One region of the Enterococcus sp. AMC1157 genome, then DNA from elsewhere that is predicted to be linked to it. Evidence: predicted binding sites of a transcription regulator. Region 1 holds the regulator's gene; the other holds the start of a gene.
What was found. The regulator HrcA, encoded in region 1, represses chaperone genes, less so after heat shock. The targets are predictions, from matches to a motif close to TTAGCACTCNNNNNNNNNGAGTGCTAA.
Positions count from the first base shown of each region.

Region 2: a site for HrcA is predicted at 2,494-2,520, ahead of groES (co-chaperone GroES). Genes of this name have one in related genera too.

Region 1 is NZ_CM177099.1:671,273-675,700, forward strand. Features, by position in the region: gene dnaK (molecular chaperone DnaK) at 1-1,002, opposite strand, end outside; gene grpE (nucleotide exchange factor GrpE) at 1,058-1,585, opposite strand; gene hrcA (heat-inducible transcriptional repressor HrcA) at 1,639-2,673, opposite strand; gene AC4BBX_RS03285 (cation:proton antiporter) at 2,828-4,006, opposite strand; fluoride riboswitch at 4,104-4,166, opposite strand; gene hemW (radical SAM family heme chaperone HemW) at 4,417-4,428, shown strand, end outside.
Region 2 is NZ_CM177099.1:2,698,067-2,702,494, reverse strand. Features, by position in the region: gene AC4BBX_RS13195 (nicotinate phosphoribosyltransferase) at 1-44, opposite strand, end outside; gene groL (chaperonin GroEL) at 497-2,125, opposite strand; gene groES (co-chaperone GroES) at 2,163-2,447, opposite strand; gene AC4BBX_RS13180 (CPBP family intramembrane glutamic endopeptidase) at 3,158-3,781, shown strand; gene AC4BBX_RS13175 (MBL fold metallo-hydrolase) at 3,874-4,428, opposite strand, start outside.

The sequences.
Region 1 (4,428 bases):
TTTGTTTGGTTCTTTGCCTGTTTCTTTACGTACTGCATCTACAACTGCAGGAATACGTGTAGAACCACCAACTAGGATAACTTCGTCGATTTCTGATTGAGAAACACCCGCATCTTTTAATGCTTGACGCAATGGTACTTTTGTACGCTCTACTAAATCTGATGTTAATTCATCAAATTTCGCACGAGATAATGTCATTTCTAAATGCAATGGTCCAGCTTCTCCAGCAGTGATAAATGGTAAGCTAATTTGTGTACTAGTTACACCAGATAAATCTTTTTTCGCTTTTTCAGCAGCGTCTTTTAGACGTTGTACCGCCATTTTATCTTTGCTTAAATCAATTCCATTTTCTTTTTTGAATTCAGCAACCATATGATCGATGATTTTGTTATCAAAGTCATCCCCACCTAAATTATTGTCACCAGCTGTTGATAATACATCAAATACGCCATCACCTAATTCAAGGATAGATACGTCAAATGTACCACCACCAAGGTCAAATACTAAAACTTTTTCGTCTTTATCTGTTTTATCTAAACCATATGCTAATGCTGCTGCAGTTGGTTCATTAACGATACGTTCAACTTCTAAACCAGCAATTTTACCTGCATCTTTAGTTGCTTGACGTTGAGAATCATTAAAGTAAGCTGGTACAGTAATAACCGCTTTTTCTACTGATTCACCTAAATAATCTTCAGCAAATCCTTTAATGTATTGTAAAATCATCGCTGAAATTTCTTGAGGAGTATAAGATTTACCTTCTACTTCTACTTTATAACCAGCTTCACCAATGTGACGTTTAATAGATGAAATAGTATTTGGGTTAGTTACCGCTTGACGTTTAGCAACTTCACCAACTTGGATTTCACCATTTTTGAAAGAAACGACAGATGGTGTTGTACGATTTCCTTCTGGATTTGTAATAATTTTTGCTTCGCCGCCTTCTAATACAGAAACAGCTGAATTTGTTGTACCTAAGTCAATACCAATAATTTTGCTCATGTTAAAGCACTCCTTTATCTTTATGTTTTATCTTTTTTCAATGAAATAACTTATTCTATTGTGCAACAATAACCATACTAGGTCTTAGTACACGATCTTGTAGTTGATAGCCTTTTTGTAAGACTTCAACAATAGTGTCTGATGGATGCTCTTCTGAAGCTGGCATCGTTTGAACTGCTTGATGTAAATTAGGATCAAAGTATTCTCCCATTGCTGGAATTTCTTCAATTCCTTCTTCTTTCAAGCTGTGGCGTAGGCTATCTAAAACCATTTCCACCCCTTTTTTCAAATTCATACTTTGCTCATCCGTCACTTCTGATTGCAACGCACGTTCTAGGTTATCAATCGCTGGTAGCAATTTTTTACCTAAATCTTGTGAGCGGTATTTTTGTAGCATTTCCCGTTCGTTACGGTTGCGGTTTGTAATATTAGCAATCTCCGCACGAGCTCTCAAAAACTTATCTTCCATTTCATTTAATTGAGCTTTTAATTCCTCAACCTCAGAAACAGCTGATGTTTCTTCTACAGTCGTTTCTTCCGTAAGTTCTTCAACTTCTTCAGAAACTTTTTCTTTTTCTGACAACGGACTAACTTCCTTTCTATAATAAAATCTATCTATTCAATTAACTACTAACTCTACGAATCTAATGATCGATAATAGTCAGCTAGTGTTAAAGCTAATTCTTGTCGGAACACATCAATCAAACCAAACATTTTTGAATATGGCATACTAGTCGGACCTAGTAAAGCAATAACGCCATCACCATGCCCTTCAATATCATAACTGGCTTGAATTATGCTCATGTTATTAAGTCTTTCGTCCCCAAGCTCTGAGCCTATTCTAATTTTGATGGCCCCATCTCGTGGTGCTAATAATTGATTCAAGTTCTCACTGTTTTTCATAAAAGAATACATTGACTTGAACCGTTCTACGTCCTGATTTTGTTCAAAATCTAGCAGATTCATACGACCACCTACAAAAACTTTGTCTTCAAAGATATGATTTAACATACCATCAAATAAATCCAGCACTCCATCAGTTGTTTGGAAATACTTATGAAGAATCATAGGAATTTCTGTTCGTAAACGATGGTAAACCGTTAGTAATGGTTGTCCAATCAATTTTTCATTGATAATTCGAACCATTTTTTCCAAATCTTCACTACTTAGATATTTTGGAATCGTAAAAATTTGGTTTTCGACATTCCCTTTATCTGTGACAATAATTGCTATCACTTGTCGATTATTCAAAGGAACAATTCTAAAACCAGTTAATTTTCTTTCTTTCACATCCGGTCCCAAAGAAATGGCAGTATAGCTTGTCAATGTTGATAAAATATTTGCTGATTGTTGAATAATCTCATTGATTTCGTGAAACTCCATATTAAAGGAGTGTCGAATCAAGTGAATCTCTTCTCGATTAATTTGAGAAGGCGTCAACAGATGATCCACATAATAACGGTAACCAGTAATTGATGGTACTCGACCGGAAGATGAATGAGTTTTCGCAAGAAATCCATACTCTTCAAGAGTTTTCATTTCATTGCGAATTGTTGCAGAACTTGCTTCAATCCCATCCTCCATTAATTTTTTCGAGCCAACTGGCTGACCTAAATTTGTGTAATTTTGGATGATTAGACGTAAGATATTTTCTTGTCTTTCTGTTAACAAATTTATCACCTCTTAGAATTAGCACTCTTTACACCTAAGTGCTAATACGATTATAAATATACCACATCTAGCAGAGATGTCAAGAGGAAACACTCAAAAATTAGCACTCCTTAGATAAGAGTGCTAATCGAATTATTATATGATTCCTTCCGAGTTATTCTTCTTTGCTAAGTAAATATTTATAACTTAAATCCATACCAAAAGCACCAAACGGAGCAGTAATAAGGATTGCTAGAACTGAAACAGTTAAAATTAACTCCCCAGAAGTTAGACCTAACGCTAATGGGATAGAACCGATTGCCGCCTGCACAGTGGCTTTTGGTGAATAAGCAATTAAACAAAATAATTGTTCTTTAGCACTTAATTGCGTTCCCATAAGACTAACATACACGCCTAACATTCGTATAATTAATGCGAGTAACACGACGAGAATTGGGAGCCAACCTTCGGAAAAAGTAAAAGAAACATTAACAGAAGCTCCTACCAATGTGAATAAAAACATTTCCCCAGGAATCCATAATTTATTATATATTTTTGCAATGTTATTTGATTCCAAGGGTAGTTGTCTGAATAAAATAATTGCCATCGCCATAACTGCAAGTATTCCTGAAAAAGGTAAATTGATAAAAATAGCTTCAATACTTACCAATCCCAAAGAAATACTTAACATAATCAGCACTTGTATTATAGGGATGAGATTACTTCTTTTAAATACCGTTGCCAGTACATAACCACTTAACACTCCAACGACAATTCCACTCACGATAGAGACAGGAATATCTAGCAACGACAAAACATGAAATTGTCCACTTTGAAGCAGAGCTAAAAAAGAGTAAAATAAAACTAATCCATAAATATCATCTACTGAAGATCCAGCTAATAACAATTGAGGAATTCTTTTTTGTGTCCCATATTTTTCTTGAATTAGCGTGATCATTCTAGGAACGACTACCGCCGGGGATACTGCCCCTAATATTGCTCCCAACAAAGCTGCTTCCAGTATTGAAATTCCCAAAAAAATGGGTGCAAAGATCATTGTTCCAATAATTTCAAATGTAGCAGGTAAAAAACTTAACAACACTGCCGGTCTGCCTACTTTTTTTAAATCTTTGAGATTTAACGATAATCCCGCTCGCGTCAAAATAATAATTAAAATAATTTGTCTAATATCTGCTGAAATAGCTAAAATAGTCGAATCTAAAAGATTAAATCCTGATGGTCCCAAAATAATTCCTAAAATAATAAAACCAACTAAACTGGGAATTTTACTTTTTTTACATATTTGATCTATCACAACTCCTAAAAATAGAATCAATCCAATACTAACTAACATTTTTATCCACCTATCATTTTTAGAATTTTGAACACAAAAAAGCCTACTACACACAAAAATCCATTTAGCGTACGAAAGTACACCAAATAAACTCTTGTATATAGTAGGCGTCATCAGCCATTTCTGGCGGTTATAGGGGAACACCATCCCTATCCCATTAATCATACCATTTTTAGAATTTCTGAACAACTGGAATTTTTCTCAACTACTATAAAATATTAATCCTCTTTACTATCCAAATGAACGACCTCCTACTAATCCTACAGAAGAAAATAAAGCCTATAAAGACGGCGTACTTCTTTCACCTCAACTTTACTTTTTTGAATTTGGAACTATTAAAAATAAATAGTAACAATATGATTTATTTATTTGAATACTTTGTGTTACACTGTGTGTCGGAGGTTACACAGATGACTGAAAAT
Region 2 (4,428 bases), 870 kb from region 1:
TCTGTGTGTAAAGTTAAACTATCATCTCGATAAATTTTTTGCATCAGACTACTCTCCTGTCGGTTTTCTATCTATTATTATAACAAATAATCTAAAAAAAACAGAACAAAACTCATTCAAAAAAAGAATGACTATCATTTATTTTGACAGACATCCTTTTTCGTTGATATTCATAGCTTTCTTTTTAAAACCTTCGCTACACTCCACCACGAAGTCTGCTTTTAGTTTCAATCAGTAGAAGCTTCATTCCTCTTCTTCTCACTCTGTTACTTTCTGCTTAAAACGTTTGACTTGAGAAACAAAAATAACTGTAGCAATACCAATGATAACGAGGATAAATAGCCAATAAATAAAAGTCATGCTGCTCCTCCTAACAACTTTCTTGTATAGTATAAAAATACCCAAACTATTAGAAAGACTACTCAATTTCGCCTCTCATTTTAGTTTGGGTATTTTACAGTCAGAGAAAATTCTAACTTTTCTTTTTAAAGAAGGATTACATCATTCCTCCACCCATCATTGATGGGTCCATTGGTGGAACTTGTGCACCTGCTGGATCAGGTTTGTCCGCAACTACAGCTTCAGTTGTTAATAATAATGCAGCGACTGAAGCAGCATTTTGTAATGCAGAACGTGTTACTTTAGTAGGATCGACAATCCCTGCTTCAAGCATGTTCACCCATTCTCCATTTGCAGCATTAAAACCAACACCAAGGTCAGCATTTTTCAAACGATCAATAATTACTGATCCTTCATAACCAGCATTTTCAGCGATTTGACGAACAGGTTCTTCTAACGCTCGTAAAACGATACGCACTCCTGTTGCTACGTCACCTTCTGCTTCAACTTCAGCTACTTTAGCTAAAACATTAACTAAAGCTGTTCCTCCACCAGAAACCATGCCTTCTTCAACTGCCGCACGAGTAGCATTCAAAGCATCTTCAATACGTAGTTTTAATTCTTTTAATTCTGTTTCAGTTGCAGCACCAACTTTGATTACTGCTACTCCACCAGCTAATTTAGCCAAACGTTCTTGTAATTTTTCACGATCAAATTCAGAAGTTGTTTCAGCAATTTGATTTCTGATTACTTGAACACGAGCATCGATTGCTTCTTTACTTCCAGAACCTTCAACAATTGTTGTATTATCTTTATCAACCACAACTTTGCTTGCTTGTCCTAAAGTATCAATCGTTGCATCTTTTAATTCTAAACCTAAATCTTCAGTAATCACTGTCGCACCGGTTAGAACTGCTAAATCTTCTAACATTGCTTTACGACGATCCCCAAAGCCAGGAGCTTTAACAGCTACGACATTAAAAGTTCCTCGAATTTTGTTTAATACTAGAGTTGGTAAAGCTTCACCATCTACGTCATCAGCAATAATTAACAATGGTTTAGATTGTTGTAAAATTTGCTCTAATAAAGGTAAGATATCTTGAATGTTTGAAATCTTTTTATCTGTAATTAAGATATAAGGATTTTCTAAATCAGCTTCCATTTTATCGTTGTTTGTTACCATATATTGAGATAGGTAACCACGATCAAATTGCATACCTTCAACAACTTCTAATTCAGTTTCAATCCCACGAGATTCTTCGATAGTGATTACACCGTCATTGCCAACTTTTTCCATTGCATCCGCAATATATTGACCTACTTGTTCACTACCAGAAGAAACTGCTGCTACTTGTGCAATCGCTTCTTTTGAATCAACGATAGAAGAAATACTGTGTAATTCTTCAACAGCTGCTTTAGTCGCTAACTCAATTCCTCGACGGATACCTAATGGATTAGCACCAGCTGTTACGTTTTTTAGACCTTCGCGAACGATGGCTTGTGTTAAAACTGTTGCTGTTGTTGTCCCGTCACCGGCAATATCATTAGTTTTAGAAGCAACTTCTGATACTAATTTTGCTCCCATATTTTCAAAATGGTCTTCTAATTCGATTTCTTTGGCGATTGTTACACCATCGTTGGTAATTAATGGAGAACCATAAGATTTTTCTAAAACGACGTTACGACCTTTTGGACCTAATGTTACTTTTACTGTATCTGCTAATTTATCTACTCCTCGTAACATTGCTGCACGAGCGTCTTCTGCAAATTTAATTTCTTTTGCCATGATTTCTTTCACCTCAAAATTTTTTTATGTTAAAAAATTATTCTACGATTGCAACGATATCTTTAGCTGAAAAAATTAGATATTCTTTACCATCATATTTTACTTCTGAACCAGCAAATTTTTCGAATAATACAGTGTCTCCAATTTTGACTGGAGCTGCTGCTAATTCACCATTATCTAAGACGCGACCTTCTCCCACAGCAACGACTGTTCCTGTTTGTGGTCTTTCTTTTGCTGCTGAGGCTAAAACTAATCCTCCAACAGTTTTTTCTTCTTCTTTTGCGACTTCGATCAATACTCGATCACCTAATGGTTTCAACACGATAAATCCCTCCAATTAATTTCTATTAACTATGATTTTTTTAGAATTAGCACTCTGATAGTTCGAGTGCTAACTTACAAAACTAATATTACTCATTTTCGATACAGAATGCAAGTCTTTTGAATTAATTTTTTATTCAGATACTGAAATAGCTTGGCATTTATAATTCAGCACAAAACTGGAAGACCCTCTTTCCTAAAAAGTTACTCATTACCAGAGACCACTCTGAGCCTTCTTTCAAAGTCTCAAAACTTTAGGCGTTCAAACACCGTGTAGAAAGTAGCAACCCACTACTTCCAACACGGTATATTTCATCCTCATATTCAGCTGACTATTAGTAATCTTTTTCCCAACTGGTCATCCAGTTTTTAACAATTGATTTTTTTAAATTCACAAGAATAAAGCCATAGCCAGAAATTGGAGGAACAAACAGAGAAAACACTCTTGTAGTGTGCTAAAGAGCTGAATGAATTACTCTGAATTAGTGCGACTAGCACTTAATCAGAGTTTGAACGTCAGCAACCAAAGAGACTCTGCAAAGAGGCTCTTGGCGATCTCACACAACAAGGGTATTTTCGGAGATTTGTTCTGGAAATTTCAAATTAAAATTAATGATCTTTACATTCCAAGTCAATTAAAAATAGAATTCCTTTGTCTACACCAAAATCTGGCTTTTTGATATAATAAAAGCATAGAAACGGAGGGGGATTATGTCTACAAAAAAATATAGTTTGTTGACAATTGTCTTATATTCAATTGTCTTTATAACTCCAGCTTTTTTTAGCCTTAGCGGTGATCCTATTATAGTCACTACTATTTTGTACTTTGCAGGTGCTCTTTTAATGCTTGGTTTGTATTTCACACAAAAGGAGTTACTCTCATTTGAAAGCAAAGAGAATTCGTGGATGAGAATTTTATTAATCGGTTTAGCAAGTATTTATTTGTCCATTTTATTGCAAAATGCTGTTATGCAAATTGAACAATTCTTAGGACAATCTGTTGGCTCTGAAAACACGCAAGGAATTCTTGAAATTGTTAAGTTGCAACCTTTGTTTATTATTGCGATAACAATAGGTGCACCAGTAATGGAAGAATTTGTGTTCAGACGGGCGCTTCCTGGTCTTTTAGAATCAAAAATGAATACATGGCTAGCTTTTGTCATTAGCTCTTTGTTATTTGCCATCGCTCATTTTGATGGACACATTTTGCTTTATTTTTCTTTAGGAATGTTTTTTAGTCTTCTCTATTATGTAACTGGGAGCATTTGGACATCGATTATTGCCCATGCGGGAATGAATGCTTTGGTAGTTATTGTCTCATTAATCTTTACGTAAAAAATATCCGAACAAGTTAGAAGTCATTTCACAGATTTAGGTGAAGTTCTTCCCTTGTTCGGATATTTTTCTATAAACTGACTTATATTTTATTAGATCGCAAATAAGGCTGAAGCTCTATCTGGATCTGTATCATAAACTTTTACTTGTTCACCGACACCAAAATCGTGTTCTCTTAAAACACTTTCCATAGTCATATGTGCCAATTCTTTTAAATTATTTTCTCGACTTAAATGTCCCAAATAAATTCGTTTTGTATTATCCGTTAGAATATCAGTCATTACTAGCGCACCATCTTCATTAGATAGGTGACCTCTGTCACCAAGAATTCGTTGTTTTAAATTCCATGGATAACCACCCATTCGTAGCATTTCTAAATCATGATTACTTTCCATTAAGTAGGCATCTGCCCCACGAATCGTTCCTCGTAAATGATCGCTACAGTAACCAGTATCTGTCAACATAACAAATGATTTACCATCTTTATAAAAACGATAAAACTGTGGTGCGGCTGCATCATGGGAAACACCAAAACTTTCAATGTCCATGTCGCCAAAGGTTAAAACTTTTCCCATTTCAAATAAATGCTTTTGTGCAATATCGACATTTCCAATAAGTGGTGACATTGCTTCCCAAGTTTTTTCATT